One region of the Testudinibacter sp. P27/CKL/0425 genome, then DNA from elsewhere that is predicted to be linked to it. Evidence: riboswitches for the same ligand, from Rfam matches in the RefSeq annotation. Region 1 holds a riboswitch; each other region holds the start of a gene.
What was found. Region 1 has a riboswitch for thiamine pyrophosphate ahead of ACUHGC_RS00110 (ABC transporter ATP-binding protein). Riboswitches for the same ligand answer to the same signal wherever they lie in the genome.

Region 1 (3,276 bases):
CCGCAAGCCTGATGCCAACGCAGGCAGCGCAGCGGGCAACCGCACCTTGAACAACAATTGCAGGCGGCTGACTTGCATTGTGCGGGCGAGATCGAGCCACGCTTGCGGCGTGTTGCGCAGCCCGTCATAGCAGGCGGCAGTCACAGGGAAGTAGATAATCAGCACCGTCATCACAATTTTTGATGCCATGCCGTAACCAAACCACAGCACCAACAGCGGCGCAATCGCAAACACGGGGATCGCTTGTGAGATCACCAATAACGGCATTAACAGGGCAGAGACGGGCGCAGACAGCGACAGCAACAATGCCGAGCCTAGCCCGAGCAAAAAGCCGAGCAGCAAGCCGATAAGGATCTCAAGTGCGGTAATCTGTGCGTGTTGCAACAGCATTGCAGGGTGTTGTAGCAGTTGCTGCAACACCGCAACAGGCGAGGGCAGTAAATAGTGCGGCAATTCAAACAAGCTGACCGCACTTTGCCACAGCAACAATAAAAGTGCGGTCAACAACAGCAGTTTTCTGAACGCGTTGAGGCGTTTCATGGTGTGCCGCCTTGCATTAATCGGGCGAATAAATCTTGCTGCAACGCAAGCGTTTGAGCATTGGCTTGACGTGGTTTCGGGTTATTCGCAAGCTGGGCTTTGGCTTCGATCAGATCTTCAATCGGTTGAGTCGGATCGTGCAAAATCGCAATCCGATCCGCCAGCCGAATGGCTTCTTGCGGATCGTGGGTGATCAACAGCACGGTTTTGTCGTGCAGTAATTCGCAGGCTAAATCTTGTAATTGCAAACGGGTAACCGCATCGAGCGCCGAAAACGGTTCGTCCATTAAAATTAAATCAGCGTTTTGCATTAAAGTGCGCGCCAGCGCCACCCGTTGCCGCTGCCCTCCAGACAGCTGATAACAGGGCTTGTGGCGGTGTGCGCCCATTTGCACTGCCGCGAGCAGTTGTTCCGCTTGCGCAGTGGTTTCAGCGGTTTTGGTGCTCGTGAGGTGGTGTTGCAGTTGCACATTGTCCACAACCGACAGCCACGGATAGAGCGAATCTTGCTGTGCGAGCCACGCCAGTTTCAGCGGGCGCGGAAACACCACCTCGCCTTGTTGAATCGCATCGTTTTCCAAACCGGCAATCGCTCGTAGTAATGTCGATTTGCCTACGCCCGAACGCCCAAGCAACACCGTCCACTGGTGTTGCAACAGCGAAAAGTGAAAATCAGCGAACAGCGGCTGCCCGTTGAAGCACAGGGTCAAACTACGAATATCGACCGCAACCATCTGGCAAGTTCCGAAAACTAGCGGACAGAATGCGAATAACGGTGTATCGGGCGGAAAACAGGCGAAGTGCGGTTAAGATTGGCATCATATTGATAGTTTCCTACGTCAGCATTATCTGGTTCAGGTTCACGGGTATCATCTCAGCCACCTTGAATATCAATAATGTAGCACCCCGACTAATGAACGCTTAATCTATAAAAATTATCCGTACAAGGCAATGATTTTCGCGCATAAATTTGAAGTCGATCATATCTTGCGCATAATCTGTTCGGTAAAACGCCAAGGAATGCTAAGATGATTGAAAGTGTTAATCCGAAAAGGAGGTAAGAATGAAAGTCAGTAGTGCAGCAATCGAAAACGGCTATTTTGCCGATCAATATGGCAAGCGTGGCAGCCAATTCAGCCCAAACGGCATGCCGAATTATTCCATTCCACTGGAAATCAGCGATGCGCCGGCAGGCACAAAATCGTTCGCGTTGGTGTTAGAAGATAAAGACGCGGTGGGCGCAGCAGGCTATGTGTGGATTCACTGGTTGGTGGCGAATTTAACACGCACATCGCTGGCGGAAAATGACAGCCTTTCCGCTAACGATTATGTACAAGGGCGCAACAGCTGGTCGGGCAAACTCGGTGGGTTGTCGGTGGAAGAAGCCTCATGTTATGGCGGCATGGCACCGCCGAATGCTGATCATCGCTATGAATTGTATGTGTATGCCCTTGATTGCGAGCTGGATCTGCCGCAAGGCTTCGGCTTTAACGATCTGCATTTTGCGATGCAGGGGCATATTCTCGATCAAGCCTATTTGGTTGGGATCTATCGGCTATAATCGCAATGGATTAAAGTGCGGTTTGGCGGCAGCCGTACGTTGACATTTCCGCATTTTCCGTGCGCAAATTCATGACCTTTCGCCTAAATTCAAGTATAATAGCCGCCATTTTCTATTCACTAAAAAGAAGCAGATATGAGTTCAACATTTAACGTTAAAACTTTTCAGGGCATGATTCTTGCCTTACAAGATTACTGGGCAAAACAAGGTTGCACCGTGGTTCAACCGTTTGATATGGAAGTGGGCGCAGGCACATCACACCCGATGACCTGTTTGCGCGCATTAGGGCCAGAGCCAATGGCGTTTGCCTATGTGCAGCCTTCACGCCGCCCAACTGACGGGCGCTACGGTGAAAACCCGAACCGCTTGCAGCACTATTATCAATTCCAAGTGGTGATTAAACCCTCCCCTGACAACATTCAAGAACTGTATTTAGACAGCCTGAAAATGCTCGGCTTTGACCCGACCCAAAACGATATTCGCTTTGTGGAAGATAACTGGGAAAACCCAACCCTAGGCGCATGGGGCTTAGGCTGGGAAGTGTGGCTGAACGGCATGGAAGTGACTCAATTCACCTATTTCCAACAAGTGGGCGGCTTAGAGTGCAAACCCGTGACAGGTGAAATCACCTACGGGCTAGAGCGTTTGGCAATGTATATTCAAGGCGTGGACAGCGTGTATGATCTGGTTTACTCCGACGGTCCGTTAGGCAAAACCACCTACGGCGATGTGTTCCACCAAAACGAAGTGGAGCAATCAACCTACAACTTTGAATACGCCAACACCGACTTTTTATTCTACTGCTTTGAGCAATACGAAAAAGAAGCGCAAGAACTGCTGGCGCTAGAAAAACCACTGCCATTGCCCGCATATGAACGTATTTTAAAAGCGGCGCACAGCTTCAACATGCTTGATGCTCGCAAAGCGATTTCCGTTACCGAACGCCAACGCTATATTTTGCGCATTCGTGCGCTAACCAAAGGCGTTGCCGAAGCCTATTATGCCAGCCGTGAAGCGCTGGGCTTTCCAGGGTGTAAAAAATGATGACGAAGCCTATTCTGTTTTTTGCCGAAACCTGCCCCGACACCGCCCCGTTTGTGGCGGCGTTGCAGCAATTGAATGTGGAGTATGAAGCGGTTGAGGTGTTGGCGAATCTTGCCAATTTCAAACGCTTT
Region 2 (3,276 bases), 100 kb from region 1:
CATTAGCGTCTTGAATTGAGCCCGGGCGCAAACCGTCGCCGAGCGATAGCGCCACATCGTAGGCAGCGCAAATTTCACAGATTTCACGAAAATGGGTATATAAAAAATTTTCTTGATGGTGGGAAAGACACCATTTCGCCATAATCGAACCGCCACGAGAAACAATTCCGGTGAGGCGTTTGGCGGTCATCGGCACATAGCGCAGCAGTGTGCCGGCGTGAATGGTGAAGTAGTCCACGCCCTGTTCCGCTTGTTCGATTAAGGTGTCTTTAAATACTTCCCAAGTGAGATTTTCGGCAATGCCTTTGACTTTTTCGAGCGCTTGATACAGTGGCACTGTGCCAATCGGCACCGGGCTGTTGCGTAGAATCCATTCACGGGTTTCGTGAATGTTGCGCCCAGTGGAGAGATCCATCACCGTATCCGCGCCCCAGCGGGTTGCCCACACCAATTTTTCCACTTCCTCCTCAATTGATGAAGTGACCGCCGAATTTCCGATGTTGGCGTTCACTTTCACTAAAAAATTACGCCCGATAATCATCGGTTCGGATTCGGGATGATTGATGTTACAAGGAATAATCGCGCGTCCGGCGGCGACTTCTTGACGCACAAATTCAGGGGTGATTTCAGCGGGTAACTTAGCGCCGAAGGCTTGTCCGGGGTGTTGTTGAAGCAATACCGCACTTTCCATCCGCGATCTGCCCATATTTTCACGAATCGCGATAAATTCCATTTCAGGCGTGATGATACCTTGGCGGGCGTAATGCAGTTGGGTCACGATTTTGCCGGCTTGTGCGCGTCGTGCCGGGCGCTGTAGCCGAAAGCGAAGCTCATCAAGTGTGTTGTCTTGCTGTCGTGATCGGGTGTAACTTGAGCTGACCGTACTTAGGGTTTCGGTGTCTTGTCGTTCGGCGATCCACGCCTGCCGAAGTGCGGTAATGCTTCGATTGACATTAATGGTTTGTGATTCGTCGCCGTATACACCGGAGGTATCATACACTGGAATCGCTTCGTTCGGCTCGAATTGTGGATTGAGCTTATCGCCGCCGACGAGTGTTGGGTTTAGTTGAATTTCGCGCATCGGCACGCGCAGATCAGGGCGTGAACCTTGCAGATAAATTCGTTTGGAATTGGGATAAGGCGTCCCTTTCAAACTGCGGATAAATTGTTGCGCCGCTTCGCGTTTTTGGCGACGGCTATTTTTTTCGACATAAATAATGGTGTCAGACATGGCAAGTTCCTTTATGCAAAATAAGCGATAACAAGCTTGTCTGGAGCGGAAGAACACAAACAGCAATAGTGCTGTTGATGACAACTCAAGTGCGGTTTATTGAGGTTAGAAAATCATCATGAGGCAAAATGGATGATTGACTTGTTCCCTTCGCAGGTCTTAACCCGAGCAGGTTCTACGGATCCCGATTTACGGTCTCAGCCAATCGCAATTGGCACTCCGACAAGAACCGGCAGTATAGGCAACTGGCGGAACGCAGGCAATGGCTAAGATTGAAAAGTGTGATTTCGGTAGGGTTTTCACAGAAATCAGCACTTGAACCAGGGCAAAGTGCGGTTTGAAACCGCACTTGAAAGGCTAAAAAATATTATTAGTGCTGTTCCAATTCTTCATCTGACGGCCAGGCGGCACCGACCACCGCTTTGACCAAGGTTGCCAGCGGAATGGCGAAAAATACGCCCCAAAACCCCCATAAGCCGCCGAAAATCAGTACTGCTAAAATAATAATTAACGGATGCAGATTCACGGCTTCCGAGAACAATACCGGCACTAATAAATTGCCGTCCAGAATTTGAATAATTAAATAGCCTAGCATTAAATACCAGAAAGCCGGGGTTACGCCGAATTGTACCAGCGCCACTAAGGCAATCGGAATTGTGATCAACACCGCGCCAACGTAAGGCACTAACACCGATAAACCGACGCCAAGCGCCAACAGCAATGGGTAGCGAAGCCCGAAAAAGAGGAACAGAATATAAGTGACGGCGCCGACAATCACAATTTCCATAAATTTTCCGCGAATATAATTGGAAATCTGGGTTTTCATTTCCAGCCAAACTTGCGAGGCTAAAGTGCGGTTGCGCGGCAGAAAGCGCATCACGCCTAGAATTAATTCATTTTTATCTTTAACCAAGAAAAACACCATTAGCGGCACTAAGAACGCATAAATCCCGATAGTTACCAGACTGAGCAGTGAGGAAAGCGAATAACGCAGCGCGGATTCGCCGAATGCCAACAGTTTAACGCGTGCATTGCTAAACAGTGCGTCTAACATCGGATAGTCGATCAGGTCAGGGTAGTGTTCCGGCAGGGTCAACAGCCATTCGTGCAGCTGGTTGATCATGTTCGGCAAATCTTGCACCAGCGAGATAGTTTGCGTCCACAGCCGCGGTACGACAACAATCATAATAAACACAATCAGCGTGACGAACAGCAACAGCGTGATGCTAACCGAGGCGATTCGTGGTAGTTTAAGTTTCTGCGACAGAAATGTGATCGGCGTTTCCAATAAATACGCCAACACTAGCGCGATCAGCAATGGTGCGATAATATCGCTAAAAAAATAGATGGCAACGAAAAGGAAAAATAAGATGGCAAACAGCCCCAAGGCTTGTGGATCAGTAAAGCGGCGTTTATACCATTTTTGAAACATTTCCCACATAGGCGTTTTCCTGTTGTTAAGTGTAGAGTCAAGTAAATCAGACTTTTTGATTATAACAAGTTATTGACTCAAAGGAAGATTAAAACTATTTTCACACCGACAAAAATTAATTAAGGAGAGCAGCATGAGCGTAAAAATTTTACATAATCCAAAATGTTCCAAGAGCCGTGAAACCCTAAAATTGTTGCAAGAGCGCGGAATTCAGCCTGAAATCGAACTTTATTCGCAAAAACAGTATTCGGTGAGCGAATTGCAACAGATTCGCCGCCAACTGGGGATCGATGACGTTCGGAAAATGATGCGGGTGAATGACGAGTTATACCGCACTTTGGGTCTGGATGATCCGGAATTTACTCAGGAGCAGCGATTAGCAGCGATCGCACAAAATCCGGCGCTGTTGGAACGCCCGATTGTGATCAACGGCGATCAGGCGCGGTTTGGGCGTCCGCCGGAAGCCGTGTTGGAAATTTTATAAATTCAGGCAGTGTTTGACAAACGGGATGGTCAATTTGCGTTTCGCCTGCAGTGAGGCTTCATCCAGCTGTTGCAGGGTGTTGAACAGGCTGCGGGTGTCGCGCTCTAGCCGTTTGAGTAAAAACAGCCC
Region 3 (3,276 bases), 1.2 Mb from region 1:
TTGTTGCTTGCTTAAACTGGTGGCGGTGTGGCGGCTGAAATAGGCATTGCCCTGAAACAGCACAAAACACAGCCCGAACTGTACCAGCGCCAAGCTGGCGGCTTTGCCGAGGTCAAAATCAAAGGTGATTGCTTGGAAAATCGCCACTTCCAGTGTGGTATATTTCGGTCCGCCGCCGAGGGTCAGAACAATCGCAAAACTGGTGAAACACAGCATAAAAATCAGCGCAAATACCGGCAACAATTGCGGGCGCAGGTATGGCAATTCAATTAAGCGCAAGAAATCAGCGTTGCGGATATTCAGTTGCGCCGCCAGTTGCCGTTGTTGTACCGGAATGCTGTGCAGCGTTTGCAGAAAAATTTTGCTGGCAAGCGGCAGGTTGAAAAACAGGTGCGCAATCAGAATGCCGCTTAAGCCGTAAAACGACGGTTGCCAGTTGATTCCCAGCCACTGCAAACCTTGCAGCAGCCAGCCGGACAGCCCGTAAACCCCGATTAAGCCGAACACCGCCACCAGCACTGGCAGCACGAAAGTAAGTGAAAACACTTTCAATAAAATCGCTTTGCCGATAAACGTGCGGTAATACAGGGCGTGCGCGGTCAGCAGCCCCGCCGTCACCGACAACAGCGCCGAGAGCAGCGCCTGCCGGAAGCTGAATTTCAGGATATGCCAAAAATAGGGATCGTCAAACAGCAGCGTCCAACTGTCGGACTGGCTGTGTTGCAACAATTGCCACAGGCTGTTGGCATAAAACAGCAATAAAAAACTCACCACTGCCAAGCCGGGCAGGCAGTGGGAGAGGGGCAGACGCAATTTTCGCATTGTCAGATTATTGGCTTAACGCTTGCTGCCAAACCTGAATTTGCGCTTTGCCAACCGCTTTTTCAGGGAATGGCACCGCTAAGGTTTTAACGGGTGTGAATTGATCAAAGTGCGGTTCGATCTCGGTTTTGATCACAGGCAACATGATATTGTGTAATGCGATAATTTTTTGCGCTTCGGGGTTTACCAAAAAAGCTAAAAATTGATCTGCCAGCGCAGGCTGTTGGCTACTCGCCAGTTTCGCCGCCAGCTCGATTTGTACGATATGCCCTTCGGCAAATTCAGCCGCTCGATAGCGATCGTCTTGCTCATCGATTTGATGATACAGCGGTGAAGTGTTGTAACTCAGCACTAAATCCGATTCGCCTTTCAAAAAAGCACCGTAAGTTTCCGACCAGCCCTTGCCAACAGTCACCGTGTGTTTTGCCAGTGTTTGCCAAGCGGTTGCCACTTGATCTTGCGGATAGACCGCATTCACCCACGCCAATAAGCCGCGCCCGACGGTGCTGGTGCGCGGATCTTGATAAATCACCCGCAGATCTTGGCGCTCCACCAATTCGGTTAAACTTTTGGGCGGATTGGTGAGGGTGTGTTGGTTATAAATAAACGCATATTGCCCGTAGTCATATGGCAGGAAAGTGCGGTCAGTCCATTCGATCGGCAGCGCAAGCGGGCTTAAATCCACGCTGTTTTCGGCAAATAGTTTTGATTCGTGCGCTTCAGGCAGTAAATTATTGTCTAAACCGATCACCACATCGGCTTTGCTGTTTTTCGCCTCCAAACGCAGGCGGTTAAACAGGGTTACGCCGTCTTCAAACGGTACGAATTTCAGATCGCACTGGCACTGCTGTTCAAACGCCTGTTCCAGCTTCGGACCCGGTCCCCATTCGGAAGTGAAAGAGTCGTAGCTGTAAACCGTCAAGTGCGGTCTGTCTTGGCTTAATGCGGTGTGGCTGAATGCCAGAAATAGGGCGGAAGCGGTTAGTTTGGTCAGTAAAGAAGACATATTGAACATCCTTTTATCATAAAACGATAAGAAAGAATTCAAGTGCGGTATTTGGCAAGAAACACGATCTCAAATCCCTTCGCTGCTACTAATCAGATCAGGTTCAATGGGTATTTCTCAGCGTTATCATCGCCATAAAAAAATGGACAAGATAATGCACCCCAATGAGAGTGCGGCTATCTTATCCAAAAGAAAAACGAAAGAAAAGCCCTAATCGTGCTATTCGATCTTATCCGGCCAGCCGCTGGTGTCGACTTGTGGATATTGCATATTCAGCTTGCGCAAGGTGTCGAGCAGAATTTTCGTGATAATGACATTGCGTCCGGATTTGGAATCGGCAGGGATTACATACCACGGCGCATATTCGGTCGAGGTTTCGTTGATCACGCGTTGGTATTGTTGTTGGAAATCGTCCCACAATTTACGGTCGTCCAGATCACCGAGATTGAATTTCCAATTTTTCTCCGGATTATCCAACCGCTCTTGCAACCGCTCTTGTTGTTCGTCTTTAGAGATATGCAAAAAGAATTTGAGGATCACCGTGCCGGTTTCGCTTAACAGCCGTTCAAAATCGTTAATATGGCGCAGGCGGCGTTTTTCCTCATCATCGCTGATCCAGCCTTTGACTTTAGTCACCAATACATCTTCATAATGGCTACGGTTGAAAATAACGATTTCGCCGCGGCGCGGCACCACATTGTGCACCCGCCACAGATAATCGCGATCCAATTCGTTAGTGGTCGGTGCTTCAAAATAGGCGGTGCGCACCGCCAGCGGATCGACACTTTGAAATACCGCGCGGATAGTACCGTCTTTTCCGGAGGTGTCCATGCCTTGCAGCACGATCAACACTTTGCGCTGATGTTCGGCATACAGCAAATCTTGCAGATGATCCAACTCCGGCGACAAGCTGCTCAGAATTGCATTGCGTTCCTCTTTGGTTTCGGCAACATCTTTTTTGCCGTTGGTCGAGAAATTTTTGATATTGAATTTATTTTTACCGTCAAAGCGGTAATTTTTCAGGTCGAATGCCATAATTTTATCCTTAATTAACCGCTTGATATTGAATTTCAGGCACGGCGAAATGGCGTGCAAACAGCTCCGGTTGCTTTAATACATCTTGTAAAGAGTATTGGGAAAGGTATTTATAGAATGCGTCCAACGCCAATTCAAAAATGGACGGCAACTGGCAAACCGGCGCAATACAACAGACCACGCCATGATCGCGGCAGCGAACCAGTGAATCGTCACCTTCCGCCAGACGGATGACTTTTGCCAAGTTGATTTCGTGCGGTGGATGGGCGAGTTGAATCCCGCCGCCTTTGCCGCGGCGCGATAAAATCGTTTGCTGTTTGGCTAAATGGTGGATCACTTTCATTAAATGATTTTCGGAAATTTGATAGGCGGTTGCAATTTCCTGAATCGTACACAGGCGATCGTTATTTAAT

Region 2: linked by a shared signal. The riboswitch ahead of thiC (phosphomethylpyrimidine synthase ThiC) and the one ahead of ACUHGC_RS00110 (ABC transporter ATP-binding protein) in region 1 are both predicted to bind thiamine pyrophosphate.
Region 3: linked by a shared signal. The riboswitch ahead of thiB (thiamine ABC transporter substrate binding subunit) and the one ahead of ACUHGC_RS00110 (ABC transporter ATP-binding protein) in region 1 are both predicted to bind thiamine pyrophosphate.

What each region holds. Positions count from the first base shown of each region.
Region 1 is NZ_CM128801.1:23,512-26,787, reverse strand. Features, by position in the region: gene ACUHGC_RS00115 (ABC transporter permease) at 1-540, opposite strand, end outside; gene ACUHGC_RS00110 (ABC transporter ATP-binding protein) at 537-1,274, opposite strand; TPP riboswitch at 1,355-1,459, opposite strand; gene ACUHGC_RS00105 (YbhB/YbcL family Raf kinase inhibitor-like protein) at 1,604-2,101, shown strand; gene glyQ (glycine--tRNA ligase subunit alpha) at 2,237-3,145, shown strand; gene ACUHGC_RS00095 (hypothetical protein) at 3,145-3,276, shown strand, end outside.
Region 2 is NZ_CM128801.1:2,539,633-2,542,908, reverse strand. Features, by position in the region: gene thiC (phosphomethylpyrimidine synthase ThiC) at 1-1,231, opposite strand, end outside; TPP riboswitch at 1,360-1,463, opposite strand; gene ACUHGC_RS12470 (AI-2E family transporter) at 1,602-2,672, opposite strand; gene arsC (arsenate reductase (glutaredoxin)) at 2,797-3,147, shown strand; gene hda (DnaA inactivator Hda) at 3,142-3,276, opposite strand, start outside.
Region 3 is NZ_CM128801.1:1,202,405-1,205,680, forward strand. Features, by position in the region: gene thiP (thiamine/thiamine pyrophosphate ABC transporter permease ThiP) at 1-822, opposite strand, end outside; gene thiB (thiamine ABC transporter substrate binding subunit) at 830-1,837, opposite strand; TPP riboswitch at 1,885-2,002, opposite strand; gene ACUHGC_RS06010 (polyphosphate kinase 2 family protein) at 2,048-2,863, opposite strand; gene ACUHGC_RS06015 (RrF2 family transcriptional regulator) at 2,874-3,276, opposite strand, start outside.